DNA from 4 places in the Shewanella sp. NFH-SH190041 genome. Region 1 is predicted to be linked to each of the others. Evidence: predicted binding sites of a transcription regulator. Region 1 holds the regulator's gene; each other region holds the start of a gene.

Evidence for each region. The regulator ArgR, encoded in region 1, controls arginine synthesis, uptake and breakdown. The targets are predictions, from matches to a motif close to ANTGAATANNTATTCANT.
Region 2: the regulator ArgR is predicted to act here: its motif matches at 2,186-2,203, upstream of NFHSH190041_RS14840 (OadG family transporter subunit).
Region 3: the regulator ArgR is predicted to act here: its motif matches at 2,217-2,234, upstream of gltB (glutamate synthase large subunit).
Region 4: the regulator ArgR is predicted to act here: its motif matches at 2,150-2,167, upstream of argA (amino-acid N-acetyltransferase).

Annotation. Positions count from the first base shown of each region.
Region 1 is NZ_AP026070.1:1,095,910-1,100,539, forward strand. Features, by position in the region: gene NFHSH190041_RS04850 (ABC transporter permease) at 1-462, shown strand, start outside; gene NFHSH190041_RS04855 (ABC transporter ATP-binding protein) at 459-1,487, shown strand; gene NFHSH190041_RS04860 (Dyp-type peroxidase) at 1,637-2,572, shown strand; gene argR (transcriptional regulator ArgR) at 2,643-3,113, opposite strand; gene mdh (malate dehydrogenase) at 3,410-4,345, shown strand; gene NFHSH190041_RS04875 (SDR family NAD(P)-dependent oxidoreductase) at 4,469-4,630, opposite strand, start outside.
Region 2 is NZ_AP026070.1:3,337,433-3,342,062, reverse strand. Features, by position in the region: tRNA gene NFHSH190041_RS14885 (tRNA-Ser) at 849-940, shown strand; tRNA gene NFHSH190041_RS14880 (tRNA-Arg) at 961-1,037, shown strand; tRNA gene NFHSH190041_RS14875 (tRNA-Arg) at 1,064-1,140, shown strand; tRNA gene NFHSH190041_RS14870 (tRNA-Arg) at 1,195-1,271, shown strand; tRNA gene NFHSH190041_RS14865 (tRNA-Arg) at 1,301-1,377, shown strand; tRNA gene NFHSH190041_RS14860 (tRNA-Arg) at 1,399-1,475, shown strand; tRNA gene NFHSH190041_RS14855 (tRNA-Ser) at 1,485-1,576, shown strand; tRNA gene NFHSH190041_RS14850 (tRNA-Arg) at 1,591-1,667, shown strand; tRNA gene NFHSH190041_RS14845 (tRNA-Arg) at 1,691-1,767, shown strand; gene NFHSH190041_RS14840 (OadG family transporter subunit) at 2,274-2,510, shown strand; gene oadA (sodium-extruding oxaloacetate decarboxylase subunit alpha) at 2,543-4,357, shown strand; gene NFHSH190041_RS14830 (sodium ion-translocating decarboxylase subunit beta) at 4,367-4,630, shown strand, end outside.
Region 3 is NZ_AP026070.1:1,239,644-1,244,273, reverse strand. Features, by position in the region: gene oxyR (hydrogen peroxide-inducible genes transcriptional activator OxyR) at 1-95, opposite strand, end outside; gene NFHSH190041_RS05465 (Hpt domain-containing protein) at 472-837, opposite strand; gene NFHSH190041_RS05460 (TIGR01212 family radical SAM protein) at 1,110-2,102, opposite strand; gene gltB (glutamate synthase large subunit) at 2,516-4,630, shown strand, end outside.
Region 4 is NZ_AP026070.1:4,149,356-4,153,985, forward strand. Features, by position in the region: gene rarD (EamA family transporter RarD) at 1-81, shown strand, start outside; gene NFHSH190041_RS18480 (hypothetical protein) at 167-676, opposite strand; gene argA (amino-acid N-acetyltransferase) at 773-2,095, opposite strand; gene rpmG (50S ribosomal protein L33) at 2,330-2,503, opposite strand; gene rpmB (50S ribosomal protein L28) at 2,510-2,746, opposite strand; gene radC (RadC family protein) at 2,868-3,545, opposite strand; gene coaBC (bifunctional phosphopantothenoylcysteine decarboxylase/phosphopantothenate--cysteine ligase CoaBC) at 3,766-4,630, shown strand, end outside.

The sequences.
Region 1 (4,630 bases):
TTTGCTGTTAATGATTTGGCTGATTGGTTGGACGTAAGGGGACCGGGCTTGGTGTTGAGCGGTTCGATTCTGGCGCTGATTTTTGCGTTTTGTGTGCGCTTTTCTGCCATCGCCATCGGCAGTGTGGAGAGCAGTTATCGCCGCATCGCCCCATCATTGGATATGGCGGCTTTAACCTTGGGGCTGCGACCGGCAGCGCTATTTTTTCAGGTGCATTTACCTTTGCTGTGGCGGGGCATTTTTGCGGGCATGCTGTTGGTTTTTATTGAGGCGATGAAAGAATTACCTGCAGCGCTGTTACTGCGGCCGGTGGGGTATGAAAATCTGGCCACCTATGTATATCAGTTTGTCTCTGATGAGCAGCTGGAGCTGGGGGCCGTTGCGGCAGTTGTTATTGTGCTGTTGGGGCTGGTGCCTTTGGTGTATCTCAACCATTCTCTGGAGCGAAGCGAACATTCATGATGGCACTGTCGATTAGTGGCGTAAGCTGTGAATATCAAGGTTTTTCGGTACTCAAACGGTTAGATCTTGAGGTTAAACGTGGCGATATTCTCGCACTGTTAGGCCCCAGTGGGTGTGGCAAAACGACTTTATTGCGGGTGATTGCTGGGCTGCAGTCTATCAGTGGCGGACAAGTCGATATCCTTGGGCACTGTGTTGATGACGGTACACAGTGGCTACCCAGTGAACAGCGTGGCATTGGCATGATTTTTCAAGATTATGCGCTTTTTCCACATCTGGATGTGGCGGAGAACATTCTGTTTGGGGTGAGGAATGTGGGCAAGGCTGAGCGGCAGAGGTTACTGGATGAGATGCTGGCACTGGTGAAATTAACCGGTCTAGCCGACCGTTATCCCCATGAGTTATCGGGTGGGCAGCAGCAGCGAGTTGCGATTGCCCGGGCGTTAGCGTATCAACCGAAACTCTTGTTATTAGATGAGCCTTTTTCCAACATTGATGCTCAGGTGCGCACTGAGCTGATCCAGGAACTGCGTGAGATCCTGATCCGTCGTGGTATTACGGCGGTGTTTGTGACCCATAGCAAGGATGAAGCCTTTGTATTTGCCGATAAGTTGGCGCTGTTTAAAGACGGACGCATTGTGCAGCAGGGCAGTGCGGAGAACTTATATTGGCAACCTGCAGAAAAATATGTCGCAGACTTCTTGGGGAGTGGAAATTATATGCCGGTTCAGGTGCGGGATAGTTTCCACGTTGATACTCCGCTAGGCCCTTTGGTGAGCACCAGTGCCTTACCCCATCCGGCCGCATACAGTGGTGAGCTTTTGCTGCGGCCTCAGCAACTAAAGTTGGAGCCGTCTGAGCAGGGCGTTGGCGTGATCCGGCAAAGGCGCTTTCTTGGGAACGTGTGCCACTATCAAGTTGAGATTGATGCACTCTTGTTGGAAGTGCGTAGCCAATTAACCCAATTGTTGCCAGGGCAGAAAGTGATGTTACGCACCGATGCTCATCCCTTAGTGATTTTTTGACAGGAATATGCCGTGTTGTAACTTGATTTTGCTAACCTGTGGATATGTATCACACTTTTTCATCTTAATGTGCTGTCTGTTTCAATATTGCGGTAAAGTTGCCTCTTAATGTTACTGAAGATAATGTAATGCACAAAGGTGAGACAAAAATGGAAAATCAGGTTATGTCACGGGAACAGCTAGGAATTTGCGCCGAAGGAAATTTGCACAGTGTTTACCTGATGTTGAATGCCAATGATGGGGTAGAACAGCAGCTTCGACCCAGTATCGCCAATATTGCTCATTATATTCATGAATTAACGGATCAGTATGCTGACTGTGCCTTTAATGGTTTTGTTGCCGTAGGTGCGAATTACTGGGATACGCTGTATCCGGCGTCTCGTCCGGCAAAGCTGAAGCCCTTTCCGGCAATGGAAGCCGGTAACCGTGATGCACCTGCACTGGAGCACGATCTGTTTGTCCATCTGCGGGCAGATCGATTAGATGTGCTGCACCTGGTAGCTAGTGATGTTTGCTGCATGTTGGAAGATTTAACTGAGCTGGTGGATGAAGAGCGGGGATTCCGCTTTATGGATAGCCGGGATTTAACCGGCTTTGTGGATGGCACGGAAAACCCTAAAGGGCTGCAGCGTCAGGCGGTTGCTTTAGTCGGGGATGAGGATAATGCCTTTGCCGGTGGCAGTTATATTCATGTACAGAAATATGCTCATAACCTGACAAAATGGCAGCGTCTAGCTGTAAAAAAACAAGAAGATATTATTGGGCGTACTAAGCAGGATAATATTGAATATGCCTCTGAAGATAAGCCATTAACCAGTCATATAAAGCGGGTGAACCTGAAAGATGAGCAGGGGAACGCAATGGAGATTTTGCGTCAGAGCATGCCTTATGGCTCAGTTAAGCAACAGGGGTTGATGTTTATTGCAACTTGTCGGACACCAGAGCATTTTGAAAAAATGCTGCAATCTATGGTTCATGGCGATGGGGAAGGAAACCATGATCATCTGATGCACTTTACCAAAGCGATGACCGGCTCATCCTTTTTTGCACCATCGTTAGATTATCTGCTCAAATACGCGGAATAATGTTTCTTTAGATGATAAAAAACGCCCCAAACGGCTTATCAGTTTGGGGCGTTTTGCTATTTGTTGCGAATTAATCATTGTAGTTAAACAGATTTTTTACGGTTTCTAATGTGTCTTCAATATCATCAATATTAGACGGACAGATGAAAATTGTATCATCACCGGCAATGGTGCCTAAAATGCCTTCCGGTTTACCAATAGAGTCTAATAGGCGGGCAATTAATTGTGCGGCTCCTGGACTGGTTCTAACCACAATCATGGTTTGGTTATGGTCAACGTCAATAACCAAATTTTTGACCGGACTGCTTGCTGTGGGAACGCCTAGCTCGGCGGGCAGGCAATAAACCATTTCCTGTTTGGCATTGCGGGTACGCACTGCGCCAAACTTGCTCAGCATGCGGGAAACTTTTGATTGGTTAATATTGCTGAACCCTTCTGCCTGTAGAGCATTGACGATCTCGCTTTGAGAGCCAAATCGCTCCTCTTTTAGCAGGGCTTTAAATACTTTGATGAGTTCATCTTGGTTTTTGCTACTGGCCATAACTGTCTTTTTGTTATTCATATAAACAGATTTATTGTGAATATTTTCAGCAATAGTGTCAATGTGATAGCAGTTACAGTGAATAAAAATTCATTCTAAATATAGCTGATCATTTAGTTCTCCGGATGTTAGAGAATATAGATAAATTTTTGTGTTAATAAAAATTAAAAATACAGGGTGTTTGGTGAAAAATTGGTGTGTTTGATTGAAATTTTTGTGTTGCTGCAGTAATGTCAGCGTCAGGAAATTAGATGTATATCACATATATCAATAATGGAATATAGACGGAGATAACGATGAAAGTTGCTGTTCTAGGTGCTGCTGGTGGTATTGGTCAGGCGTTGGCATTGTTGTTGAAAGCCCAATTGCCTGCTGGCTCACAGTTATCGCTCTATGATATCGCGCCCGTGACTCCAGGAGTGGCGGTGGATTTGAGCCATATTCCGACTAACGTTGAGGTGAAAGGATTTGCCGGGGAAGACCCAAGCTCTGCTTTGGATGGGGCTGATATTGTGCTGATTTCAGCCGGTGTCGCCAGAAAGCCGGGGATGGATCGTAGTGATCTGTTCAATATTAATGCTGGGATTGTTCGTAACTTGATTGAAAAAGTTGCCAAAGTTTGCCCTAAGGCACTGATTGGTGTTATCACTAACCCGGTGAATACAACCGTTGCGATTGCAGCTGAAGTGTTGAAGCAGGCTGGTGTTTACGATCCTAAGCGTTTATTTGGTGTCACGACTCTGGATGTTATCCGCTCAGAAACCTTTATTGCGCAGGCCAAAGGGTTGAAAGTAGAGGATGTACAGGTCAATGTGATCGGCGGTCACAGTGGCGTGACAATTTTGCCACTGCTGTCTCAGGTTAACGGCGTGACTTTCACTGATGATGAAATTGCGGCGTTGACTCACAGGATCCAAAATGCGGGCACAGAAGTGGTTGAAGCAAAAGCCGGTGGTGGGTCAGCTACCTTGTCTATGGGGCAGGCGGCATTCCGATTCTGTATGTCTTTAGTTCGTGGCTTGCAGGGGCAGACTAATGTGGTTGAATGCGCCTATGTCGATGGTGGCAGTGAGCATGCTCAATTCTTTGCTCAACCTGTGTTGCTGGGGCGAAATGGGGTTGAAAAAGTGCTGCCCTATAGGGCATTGAGTGAGTTTGAAACCCAGGCCAGAGATAGCATGTTAGATACCTTAACAGGAGATATCCAATTAGGCACTGACTTCATGAAATAGTGTCAAGTACAGTGACGATTTCAGCCTATTGTTAAGAACATAAAGGCTGATGTAAGGGGCACAAGGTTAAGGAAAAGCGAAGATGCTTGTCATATTCGCTTTTTTCTTGTCTGGGATTGAAGGTTACCAAGGTATCGATTCTCCCTGCCAGTCTAAAAAAGGGAGAGGAGCGTCAGTTAAGGGACTATGGTGCAGGGGGGCGAGGAATTGACAAAGATGTTGAGCCGTTTGCGCAGTTGTGCGTAATTGCTGCGAGACAATATTGTGCTGAAACGGTTTAGATAA
Region 2 (4,630 bases), 2.1 Mb from region 1:
AGGCAGAGGCTTTGATAGGTAGTTGATAAGCCGATAACGCAGTAGAAAGGAGTCTCAAACGCTGCCCGCAGGGTTCGGCTATAAGCGTTTTATGCTTTGTTGAGCGGTTCTTGCTTAGCATACTAGGCGACAAACCACTCGCCGCAATTAAAACGCTTTTATTTCGAACAAAATTTAATCACGACAGGTCAACAGACCCTAGAGCGTTACCGCAACTTTCCAGCTACGGCGAGTAATACACTGAGCTATATAGACATTGCGCACTTGCTGTTAGTACCTGATTCAGCGGTTAAAGCCGCTCTATAAGTAAATAACATGGGCAACATTGGTGAGCAAAGGCTGTTTATAGCATGGAAGCGTCGCTTGTCAGCCGACAGGATTAGTTCGCATCGTCACAGATTACGCTAGATGGCATATTTGTTTAACCATAATAATGGTTAAATCTGGCGTAAAACTGGGTGAGATGGACTTTACTGTAGTCTGAACTCGCTAAATACATGTCGTCACCAGGAGTGAAAGTGCTATTTACTGATAGCTAACTTCGTTTTGATTCATAAGTTTTTTGGAATTGGGTGTATAAAGTCGCATAAATGTGATTAAATAGCAGGCAATTGCCATTTATCGACAGTAAAATAACCTTACTGACCAAAAGGTACTTTGTACTTTTGACTCATTGCACCTGATGCAATTATTGGAATAGCATCAATAATTGTTCACTTATGATGCAGTTGGGACAAGGGTTTGCTGGAAATTACGACGATCTGATTAAAATCAGTTCAAACGAATTTTGTTTCCTAAAAAGCGTTTGACTTATTTTCTTCAAACAGTAATATGTGCGCCAAGAAAACGGAGAGGTGGCCGAGTGGCCGAAGGCGCTCCCCTGCTAAGGGAGTATGGGCTTTATCTCCCATCGAGGGTTCGAATCCCTCCTTCTCCGCCATTTTCTTGCTTAAATAGATTGCGCGTGTAGCTCAGCTGGATAGAGTACCTGGCTACGAACCAGGCGGTCAGAGGTTCGAATCCTCTCACGCGCACCATTTATTTATGCAGTACGATACGATTGGCGCGTGTAGCTCAGCTGGATAGAGTACCTGGCTACGAACCAGGCGGTCAGAGGTTCGAATCCTCTCACGCGCACCATCTTGCAGTAACGCATTTCGCATTATCGCTTTTCTCAGTATCGACTTTTATATTGCGCGTGTAGCTCAGCTGGATAGAGTACCTGGCTACGAACCAGGCGGTCAGAGGTTCGAATCCTCTCACGCGCACCATAAAAACTGCAACAGATTATTTTTTGATTGCGCGTGTAGCTCAGCTGGATAGAGTACCTGGCTACGAACCAGGCGGTCAGAGGTTCGAATCCTCTCACGCGCACCATCAAAAAAACGACAGAATTTTGCGCGTGTAGCTCAGCTGGATAGAGTACCTGGCTACGAACCAGGCGGTCAGAGGTTCGAATCCTCTCACGCGCACCATTTTACGTCGGAGAGGTGGCCGAGTGGCCGAAGGCGCTCCCCTGCTAAGGGAGTATGGGCTTTATCTCCCATCGAGGGTTCGAATCCCTCCTTCTCCGCCATTTATTTCAACGATGCGCGTGTAGCTCAGCTGGATAGAGTACCTGGCTACGAACCAGGCGGTCAGAGGTTCGAATCCTCTCACGCGCACCATGTTGATTTAAATGCCTTATTCTGCGCGTGTAGCTCAGCTGGATAGAGTACCTGGCTACGAACCAGGCGGTCAGAGGTTCGAATCCTCTCACGCGCACCATAATAAAGAGATACCCCGAACACTGTTCGGGGTATTTTTTTGTCTGCTGAAAACGAATCGTGTTTTTACTGACGAAAGCCCCCCTTTCTATGACATTTTTATTCCTTTATTTTGCTTATTTTCAATTTTAACCTACTGCATTTGCGCGATGTATGTATTAGCGCTTACTGATGCATAATTAGTCACTACAGATAAATATTACTTAAAGCAATTTACATATAACTAAATATTGCATACCAATATTACTGGTTGGCATAGTTAACTAATATCAGTAGGTTGTCATTTTAAAATATGAAATATTTAAATTTAAGTCGTTTTTGTTGGCTTTTATTTGGTACTGTGGGCTGGTAATTTAGCTTTTTGGTATAACCAATTTACAGTTTTGCATGGGGTTGGTATAGATACGCAATAATGCCAATTTGCATAAATATTAATTGTTAGTAAAGGCGCTGGGCGGTTGACGACCGACATACTCCCCTTTGCCCATGGATGATGAAGAGGACAATATGGCCCAGATAACTGAAGCGTTCGCCTTGGCGTTACAAGTCATGGCAATGGGTATGCTACTGGTCTTTTTATTTCTCAGCCTGTTGATTGCGGGCATCAAAATCGTTGCGACTCGATATGCACCTGGTATTTCCTCTGTACCGGTCCAGTCTAGTGATATGCCTCATACGAAAATAGATAAGAAAAAATTGGCTGCGATCACTGCAGCTATCCACCTGTACCGTACTAAAAACTGAATCTGACACAGATTTTTATAAGGATCATTACCATGAGCCGTGCATTAGCCCTGACCGATGTGGTGTTACGAGATGCCCATCAATCAATTCTGGCCACCCGATTACGTATTGAAGATATGTTGCCTATTGCGCAGCAATTAGATCGGGTCGGTTTTTGGTCACTGGAGTCATGGGGTGGTGCAACCTTTGATGCTTGTATCCGTTATCTTGGTGAAGACCCTTGGGAGCGTATCCGCTTACTAAAACAGGCCATGCCCAATACGCCACAGCAGATGTTATTACGGGGGCAGAATTTACTGGGTTATCGGCATTATGCCGACGATGTGGTGAATCGTTTTGTCACCCGGGCAAAAGACAATGGTGTGGATGTTTTTCGTATCTTTGATGCTATGAATGATGTGCGCAATCTGCGAACCGCAATTGATGCGGTAAAACGGGTAGATGGCCATGCTCAAGGCACCATTAGCTATACCACCAGTCCAGTTCATACACTGGATACTTGGATATCGATGGCAAAACAGCTGGAAGATTATGGCTGCCAGTCATTATGTATTAAAGATATGGCCGGGCTACTCAAGCCAATGGAGGCCTTTGAGTTAATTTCCACATTGAAGCAGCAGACTGATTTAGTGATTGCGATGCAGTGCCATGCTACCACTGGGTTAAGTACTGCAACTTACCAAAAAGCCATTGAAGCCGGTATTGATGTATTGGATACCGCCATTTCATCAATGAGTCAGACCTATGGGCACAGTGCGACAGAAACACTGGTTGCCATGGTTGAGGGCACGGAACGTGATACTGGCTATGACATGGTGTTGCTAGAAGAGATCGCGGCCTATTTCCGGGAAGTGCGCAAGAAATATGCGCAGTTTGAAGGCTCGCTCAAGGGCATTGACTCTCGTATTTTGCGTGCTCAGGTGCCCGGCGGGATGCTGACGAACATGGAAAATCAGCTAAAGGAGCAGGGCGCTGCTGATAAGCTTGATTTAGTGTTGGAAGAGATCCCGCGGGTAAGGGAGGATTTGGGTTATTTACCATTAGTGACGCCTACCTCGCAGATTGTCGGTACTCAGGCGGTACTGAATGTGCTGACGGGGGAGCGCTACAAATCCATGACAAAAGAGACTGAAGGGGTGCTGCGGGGGGAATATGGTGCAACACCCGCGCCGGTGGATAAAGCCTTACAAGCCCGAGTCTTACAGGGTGAGCCAGCGCTCACATGCCGCCCAGCAGATCGACTCGCGCCTGAATTTGACCGCTTAAAATCCGAATTGGTAGAGAAAGCGGCGACCGCCAATTTGGCATTAGCCTCAGCCGCGCAGTTAGATGACGATGTGTTGACCTATGCGCTGTTTCCGCAAATCGGTTGGCAGTTCTTGTGTAATCGAGGCAACGCCGACGCATTTGAACCGGCTCCGGGCAGTGTGACGGCTGCATCGCCTCAAACGCAGGTTCAGTCACCGCCTCAGCCCCAAGCTAAGTCAAATAGCACTTCTGCAGCAGAAACCTATACCGTTAACGTACAGGGCGAAACCTTTGTTGTGCAGGTTTCCGCTGGTGGTGATATCACTCAGGTGCAACCGGCTGTGGCGCCTCAGCCGAATGAACCTGTGATGTCGTCCTTAGCGTCTGCCACGGAAATGACAGCACCACTGTCTGGCAATATTTTTAAAGTGGCAGTGAGTCAGGGTGACAGCGTTAAAGCCGGCGATGTGGTGATTATTCTGGAAGCAATGAAAATGGAAACCGAAATCCGCGCCATTGTTGATGGTGTCATTGCCGGGTTATTTGTTAAGGAAGGTGACTCCGTCAGCGTCGGCGCTCGCCTGTTGGCATTGGGCTAGGGGCGAAGCATGGAAGGTTTAATGGCGTTTTGGCAGGAAACGGGGATTGCTCATTTTACCCTGCCGCAGGCAATCATGATGTCCGTGGGGATCGGGCTGCTTTATCTGGCTATCGCAAAAAAGTTTGAACCCTTGCTACTCCTACCTATCGGCTTTGGCGCTATCTTAGCGAATATTCCCAATGGCGGATTTACTGAACCGGGAGGATTACTGTATTACCTCTATGCGGTTGGTATTGAGACTGGAATTTTCCCGCTACTGATTTTTATGGGA
Region 3 (4,630 bases), 140 kb from region 1:
CTGACATGACAAACCTTAGCAGCCCGGTTAAAATTCTGTTCTTGATGCAGATTAACCAGGTAAAAAAGGTTTTTCAGACTCGGTAAATGTTTCATTTATTCGATTGCCTTGCTCATTTAGTACCGAATTTTTTGCTGTATGCACTCTACCATATTTCACTTTACCGCAAAGCGCTCTAGGCAATAGGAATGTGACTCTTATCGGACAATTCGGTCAGCCTAATGGTAAAAACCGAACAGTTGTACAAATTAAAACCAGTTTTACCGCCATCATCACTGACGATGACCACAGTGGCTAATACATCATAGTGATTGCAGGTTTACAGCAAGCTCATGCCGCCAATAGATTAACTCATCACCAGCATGACAAGCTGTACAAATAAAAAATGACGCTTGCGCCTAAATAGGCACAGCGCCATTTATTACAGCTTACTGCTCAGCCAGCAAACCAGTTACGGTAAATAGACAGTTACTAGATCTTAGCTTCCAAGTAATCTTTCAACATGGCCAAATCAGACTGGGCGTGCTCCACAATCACACTAAGCCAGCGCCCATGCATCTCTTGCCAATCAGAAGCTTCGCCATGCTGCAATAACTGAGCATGCTGCTGGATCCGTTTTAGCCCCACAGAGCCTGCCGCACCTTTAAATTTATGTGCCTCTGCGCACAAGGTATCTTTTTCCCCTGCAGCATCTGCCTTAACCAAATTAGCAACATATTCCGGCATCAACTGTTCAAATAACACTACACTTTTAAGCAAGGTACCGGCACCGATAGCACTGCAGTATTGCTCCAAGGTGTTCAGATCGAGAATATTGTCCAGTTTAGTTGTTGCCATTGATGGCCCCCTCAAATACGGTAAATCAGCCAATGCACTTATCTGAATAAAAACCGTAAGTTAGGAATATATCCCTCACATAAACATCAGACGGCTTATTCAGATATCACAATAAAAAACAGATAGTCGATGAATACCGCTCATCATACCGACTAAACGCTGCTGCGCAACTGGTTACAACCCTACTCAGACAAACTTAATAAAACTTAACACTTTAATAACTTTTACTGTTGGGATTTTTTACTCATATAGCCATAGGCAGATGCAGTTGTTTATTTCTGCGAACAAATCTCACTATCAAGGTTGCAATCCGTTATAAATGGCCGCGCCGTATGACACCCCTGCCCCCCAAACTGGCGCAAATTATCCACAATCGCCACCAGCCCATTCCAACGAAACTGGCACCAATCCGGCCCCAGCAACATAGGTTTTTTCGCATAGGCTGTTACGCGGTGGAGGATCACCTCTGCAGGAATGGTTCGAATCATCTCGCCAACACTGGTCGCATAATCCTCCAGCGTCAGTAGCGACATCCGCCCAGCCCGCAGAGCTTTTGCCATAGTACTGCCCTCTACCACATGAAGTGGATGAATTTTCAACCCGTCAACCCCAGCTTGCAGCACCTTATCTAACGTGTGCATATAATCGCTGTGCTCTTCACCTGGCAAGCCAAGAATAAGGTGAGTACAGACTTTCAACCCACGCCGCCTTGCACGGGTAACCGTATCTAAATAAACCGCAAAATCATGGCCACGATTAATGCGTTTCAAGGTTACATCATTAGCCGTCTGCAGTCCCAGTTCCAACCAAACATCCAACCCTTGCTGCTGATAATCCAGCAGTAAATCCAGCACAGTATCCGGAACACAATCAGGTCGGGTCCCTACACTTAACCCGACAATATCCGCGTCCATTATGGCTTCATCATAGCGTTGTTTCAGCAACTGATATTCATCATATGTACTGGTATACGCTTGAAAGTAAGCAATATATTTATCTGAAATTCCTTTAGCACTGCCGACTTTACGGGCACGTTTATCCTGCAAACTAGCCTTGCCTTGGGCTAACTGCTGTGAAATGGTCAAAGGTGAGCCCATCTCATGACTAAAAGAAGCCACATTGCAAAAAGTGCAACCACCGCGCCCTAGGGTGCCATCCCGGTTAGGACAGGTAAATTTGGCATCTATGGTCAGTTTCTTTACCCGAGCACCGTATTTAGCTTTGCACACGGCCCCGAATGTATTGACGTATTGATCTAGTCCCACAGCGACATCCCGCCAGACAGAAGAAAATGGGGGGTATTTTAAAAAATGCAGCGCAATACGTCATGGTCAACCTGCAAGTTTTACCTTTTTGTCACAAACATCACCAATACCACGATTGGGTAAAAATGCATATTTTATGACTTTATAAACAAAGTAAAATTATCATCATGAGTAATATAATCTATATTTATCATATAGATAAAATCAAAACCATTAGTAAAACCCAGCCAACAATCTATATAAAAAGTGAAAAAATATGACTTAATATCATTTTTAAATTGACGTTTTATTGAGCAATGGATAATTTGATGGGCTCGGACGCTAACGATAGCAAGCGTCAATAGGCTCCCTCAGGTGGTATCAAAGCATGGTCTCTGAACCATAGGGACGGGATTTTGTCAGGGAGGTGTCCAATGAGTCTGTATCATCCTAGTTTTGAACGGGATAACTGTGGGTTTGGCCTGATCGCCCAAATGGACGGTGAGCCCAGTCACCGCATTGTTCGTACCGCTATCCATGGTTTAGATCGAATGAAACACCGGGGCGGTATCGCAGCTGACGGTGAAACCGGTGATGGCTGTGGCCTACTGATGCAACTGCCAGTTAAATTTTTTACCGCCATTGCGGCAGAAAATGACTGGCATCTGAGCCGTAAATTTGCCGTTGGCATGTTATTTCTCAGCCAAGATGACACAAAAGCCGAACATGCCCAACAACTCTTGGCACAAGAACTGGAAAAAGAAACCCTCAGCATTGCAGGGTGGCGTAAAGTTCCTATCAATCCCGATGCCCTTGGGCCCATTGGCCGTCACACACTGCCCCGTATATACCAAGTACTGATCAACTCTCCGATTGGCTGGCGAGAAAAAGATTTAGAACGCCGCTTATATATGGCCAGACGTCGGCTGGAGCAGCAACTCACTGAAGATAAGGACTTTTATGTTGCCAGCCTATCCGGTCAGGTGATTGTCTATAAAGGCTTGATGATGCCTGCGACCCTGCCGACCTTTTATCTCGACTTAGCAGATATTCGTTTACAAAGTTCCATCTGTCTGTTTCACCAGCGTTTTTCGACGAATACTTCACCCAAATGGCCTTTAGCCCAACCATTTCGTTATCTAGCCCATAATGGCGAAATTAATACCATTACCGGCAACCGCCAATGGGCAAGAGCCAGAGCATACAAATTCAACTCCCCACTGTTGCCAGACCTGCAGCAGGCGGCTCCCTTTGTCAACGAAAGCGGCTCAGACTCATCTTCCTTGGACAATATGCTAGAAATGCTGTTATCTGGGGGCATGGATCTCTACCGAGCCATGCGACTATTGATCCCGCCAGCATGGCAAAGCAATCCAGAAATGGATGATGATCTTAAAGCCTTTTATGATTTTAACTCCATGCATATGGAACCTTGGGATGGCCCGGCGGGGATTGTGATGACCAATGGACGCCATGCCGCCTGCGCGGTGGACCGCAATGGGCTGCGCCCTTCCCGTTATGTCATCACTAAAGACAGGATCCTCACCCTCGCCTCAGAAATCGGCATCTGGGATTATGGCCCGGATGAAGTGATCGAAAAAGGCCGCGTTGGCCCAGGTGAATTACTGGTTCTCGATACCTTAGATGGTCGACTGTATCAGTCATTTGAAATTGATAATGATCTCAAGCGCCGTCATCCCTATAAGCAATGGATGGCTAAAAACTCTCAAACCCTCACGCCAGCAAGCCAGGTACCGTCAGCGCAGCACGGCAACAGTGAGTTCTCACCCCAAGCACTGCTGCAATTTCAAAAGCTGTTTGGTTATAGCCGTGAAGAACTGGAGCAAATCATTTGGGTATTAGCCAGTAAGGGAGAAGAGGCAACCGGCTCCATGGGAGATGACACGCCAATGGCAGTGTTATCTCGCCACACTCGCAGTTTGTATGATTATTTCCGGCAAAAGTTTGCCCAGGTCACCAACCCGGCCATCGATCCGCTGCGAGAAAAACATGTGATGTCACTCACCACCTGTATCGGTCGTGAGCAAAACCTGTTCAACGAAACCACAGGTAACGCCTACCGGGTCATGTTTGAATCCCCAGTGTTACTATTCAGTGATTTTAGTCAGTTGATGACACTGGATAAAACCAACTATCGCGCCGACACCCTACAACTCAGTTACCGACCTGATGAAGGGCTAGCCTGCGCCATTGCCCGCATCACCGATGAAGCGGAAAAACTGGCTCGTACCGGCACGACACTGCTGATCCTGTCTGACCGACTAATCACCGCTAACACCCAGTTAATCCCGGCCGCCATGGCCGTTGGCGCTGTCCAACAACGTCTGGTGGATAAGAGCCTACGCTGTGACACAAATATCATTGTTGAAACCGGCTCAGCCCGAGATCCACACCACTTTGCCGTATTACTGGGATTTGGTGCCACCGCTATCTATCCCTATCTGGTATATGAGTCCATCGCGGCACTGGCGCAGCAACAACAATTGAATGATACCCGCACATTGATGCTCAATTACCGTCAGGGGATT
Region 4 (4,630 bases), 1.3 Mb from region 1:
GCCTTCACGGCTGATATGATCTATCGCCGCCGGGAATCCCCCCCGAAAAAAAGCCCCAACACCGCTAAACCAAGGCTGTAAACAAGGGGCTGTCACGTGGCGGGTAGCATCCCCCGCCACTTATTCACCATATCTCACGGCATCAGTTCACTGCTTGCGACTGGGGCTACAATAGCCCCATTAATCTGTCGGCATCAGCCACACTGACAATCACCACATAACCTGCGCGGGTGGGGATCAGGACCGGCTCGACACTGCCAGTCATCATCAATGCCTTGCGACCATCTTGCAATGTAAACCACCCCAAATGCAGGCCGGGTAGCTCCATGCCATTACGGCGATACAGGGGTTTAAACTCTGGCTCAAGGGCAAAATCAAGTCGCCGCACGCCGGTTGATAAAATCTCATCCCGGGGCAACGACAGGGTATAAAAGGGGATATCTAATTTCAGCTCACGGGTATCAAGGGTAAGCTCAGCCTGCAGTGCCGCCACCCAACTCCAGCTACCAAATACCAGCAGCGCGCCGGTCAGCGCCATGGCGACATAATGGCCTCGCCCCGGTTCACGGCGATACTTTAACCAGAGCAACAATAACAGCAGCAGTAACAACGCAATCGCGATGCCGGTATTGGTGCTACTGTCCAATGCCACTAAGTCAAAGATATGAGTATGCATAATCCCTCCCAAGGCGCTCGTTATGGGGATCAAGCTTAGGCCAAGCTGAGGAAACATGCGGCCTGAAACAGCGCATATTTCAGGCCAATATCAGACTTATATTAGTGTGAGAGCAAAAATTTTAGAGCGGCGTTGCAAGTTATATAACTGCTTTTTTTTCACCGGTAAGGCATCAATGTCCACCGGCTCGAACCCTTGTTCTAAAAACCAATGAATACTGCGGGTTGTCAGGGCAAATAATCTGTCATAGCCCCGCGCTTTGGCCTGACTAATAATATTATGTAACAGTGCCTGACCACGGTCTTGATCCCGATAATCTGGATGCACTACCAAACAGGCAAATTCTCCGGCATTATCTTCCTCAAAGGGATACAGCGCTGCACAACCAATAATCAAATTGTCACGCTCTATCACCATAAACTGCTCAATTTCCATCTCCAACTGCTCACGGGAGCGGCGCACCAACACTCCTTGCTCCTCCAGCGGCTGGATCAGCTCTAATACCCCGCCGATATCGGCAATGGTGGCACGGCGCAACTGCTCCGCGCTTTCAGTGACGATTTGAGTACCGATACCTTCTCGCGTAAAGAGTTCTTGTAGCAGAGCACCATCTTCTTGGTAGCTGATAAGATGACAGCGGGCCACACCACGACGACATGCTTCAATGCTGCCGCTAATAAATGCTCGGGTTGCCTGACAAACAGGATGGGGAGGGCAATCAAGATACGCTTGCGCAGTGGCGGGCATTAACTCACTGATTAAGTTAGCATCGCCATCCAGTAGGCCTTTTCGGCAGCTAAAGCCAATCATTTTATCGGCCTGTAAGCGCACGGCCACCTGAGTGGCAACCTCTTCCGCGGTGAGATTAAAACTCTCCCCAGTCACAGAGGCCGCTACCGGCCCCAACAAAACAATACAGCCTTGGTCCAACTGCTGCGTCAAACCATTAATATCAATCCGCCGTACCTTACCCGACAGGCAATAATCCACGCCATCATCAACGCCCAATGGCTGGGCAATGACAAAATTCCCGCTGACCACATTGATCTGGGCCCCCTGCATTGGGGTATTAGACAGGCTCATTGATAAACGAGCGGTTATATCAAACTGTAGCGCCCCGCTGATTTGATGCACTACTCGTAATGCTGACTCATCGGTAATCCGTACGCCATTATGAAACCCGACAGACAATCCCCGCCGATACAGTTCAGTATCAATCTGGGGGCGAGCCCCATGCACGAGTACCAAACGGATCCCTAGGCTATGTAATAGGGCAACGTCATTGATAATGGCGCGATATTGCCCCTCTTCAATGGCTTCACCACCCAGCATAATGACAAAGGTTTTCCCCCGGTGCGCATTCACATAAGGTACTGAATGCCGAAAACTATCCAATAACTGTGTTGTTCCAGCTAACACATGCCACCTCTCACATATCCCTAACGGCGTAAATCAGACGAATTTTGCCATATTAATGCATTAAAATTCACTTTTACAGCATTTATTTTCACGACATACACAAACAAAAAAACAGAATTGCAATGGGAGCAAAAGACAGAAATCAGAGGAAAGGCGCGTGATTGGCGGGTAAAAAAAAGCCCCTCAGAGAGGGGCTTTTCAAGAAACCGTTTCCGCAGTGCGGAACGCAATCAATTACTTGATCTTAGCTTCTTTGTAGATAACATGCTGACGGATCACAGGATCAAACTTTTTGATCTCCATCTTTTCTGGCATGTTACGCTTGTTCTTTTCAGTAGTGTAGAAGTGACCAGTCTTAGCGCTTGAAACTAATTTGATCTTCTCGCGATTACCTTTAGCTTTAGCCATGATCTATTACACCTTCTCGCCACGGGCACGAAGTTCAGCAACAACAACTTCGATACCTTTCTTATCGATGATACGCATACCTTTGGTAGAAACGCGCAGCTGTACGAAACGCTTTTCAGTTTCTAACCAAAAACGGTGATTTTGCAGGTTAGGCAGAAAACGACGACGGGTCGCGTTTTTTGCGTGCGAACGGTTGTTACCAACCATAGGCTTCTTGCCAGTTACTTGGCATACTCTTGACATGTCAATCTTCTCCAAAAAACAATTTTAACGCTCGAGCATTAATGTGCCTCGTATGGCCGTCGCCCGAGGCACACGAAGGGCGCATTTTATACAGGATTGCCGAGGAAAGATCAAGCGGTGGTTAAACAATCCACCCCCTTTCCGCAAAGGAAACAATCTCGCGATCCCCTACTACCATGTGATCCAGCAAGGATACATCTATGGTTGCTAACGCATTTTTCAATCGCTCAGTAATTCGCCGGTCAGCCTGACTTGGCTCTGCGATGCCAGACGGATGATTATGACAAACAATGACCGCCGCAGCCTGTTTTTCCAGCACCAGTGCTACCACATCACGGGGATAGACTGACGCTGAATCAATAGTGCCCCGGAATAATTCAACAAATTGAATTACCCTGTGCTGGCTGTCCAACAGCAGGATGGCAAACACCTCGTAGGGTCTGTCAGCCAGCTGCGTCATCAAATAATCCCGGGTTAAGCCGGGGTTGGTCAAAACCTGCCCTCGATGCAGGTTTTCACGGGCAATTCGGCGCGCAATTTCTGCGGCCGCCTGAAGCTGCGCGTATTTTACCGATCCCACGCCCCGAAGTCGACACACCTTAGCCCTAGAAGCACAAAACAATGATCTTAGGCCGCCAAATTCCAGCAATAGCTGGCGTCCCATGGCAACGGCGCTCTGTCCAGCTGTACCATTTCTGAGCAAAACGGCGAGTAATTCAGCATCTGATAGCTGCCCGGCCCCGCCTTGCAATAATTTTTCCCGTGGGCCTTCCCCTTCTGGCCAATGTTTTATGGTCATTTTCCCTGCCTATTTCAGCCCGATGACTTCAGCAAGTATGGTGTAAATTTATCCATTGACCGCCATGGTGGTATTTATCTGCCCATTATGAGTCATCACCTCCTCTCCTAAGATGTGCCGCAAATGGCAAAAGCGGGAAAAAACTGCCGGGGTGATATCAACAGCGCGGCGGGCTTTATGTTAAGGTTAGCGCCATTATCCCGTGCGTCGGAAAACAACCGTGAGCCTGAAAAATAAAAACATTCTGTTGGGCATTGGCGGCGGCATTGCCGCTTATAAAAGTGCCGATTTAGTGCGCCGCTTAAAAGAGCGCGGTGCCCAAGTACGGGTAGTGATGACCCAAAGTGCCATGGAGTTTATCGCCCCGCTGACACTGCAGGCCCTCAGCGGCCACCCTGTGGCTTCAGATTTGCTTGATCCCGCCGCCGAAGCGGCAATGGGCCATATTGAACTGGCGCGTTGGGCTGATTTGTTTGTTATCGCCCCCGCAACAGCCAATATCATTGCCCGCATGCAAGCGGGGATGGCGGATGAACTGCTGACCACCTGCGCCCTTGCAACAGCAGCCCCTGTGGTGATCTGTCCGGCCATGAACCAGCAGATGTACCAACACGCCGCAACTCAGCACAATCTGCAATCACTACAAAGCCGTGGCACCCATATTTGGGGACCAGATAGCGGCAGTCAGGCCTGTGGCGAAGTTGGCCCTGGCCGTATGCTAGAGCCGCTGGATATTGCCAAGCGCTGTGAAGGCTTTTTCGCGGAGAAACTGCTGGCGGGGCAAAAACTGTTGCTCACTGCCGGGCCAACCCGAGAAGCGATTGACCCGGTTCGTTATATTTCTAATCACAGCTCAGGTAAGATGGGCTTTGCGCTGGCGCAAAAAGCAGCAGAAATGGGAGCTGAAGTCACCCTCGTTGCGGGGCCGGTAAATTTGCCTACACCCGCAGGCGTTCGGCGGATAAATGTGCAGTCAGCACAACAGATGCTTGATGCGGTGATGCAAGCAGTCGCAGAGCAGGATATCTTTATTGCCTGCGCTGCTGTGGCAGACTACCGTATTGCACAAGTCGCCGAGGCCAAAA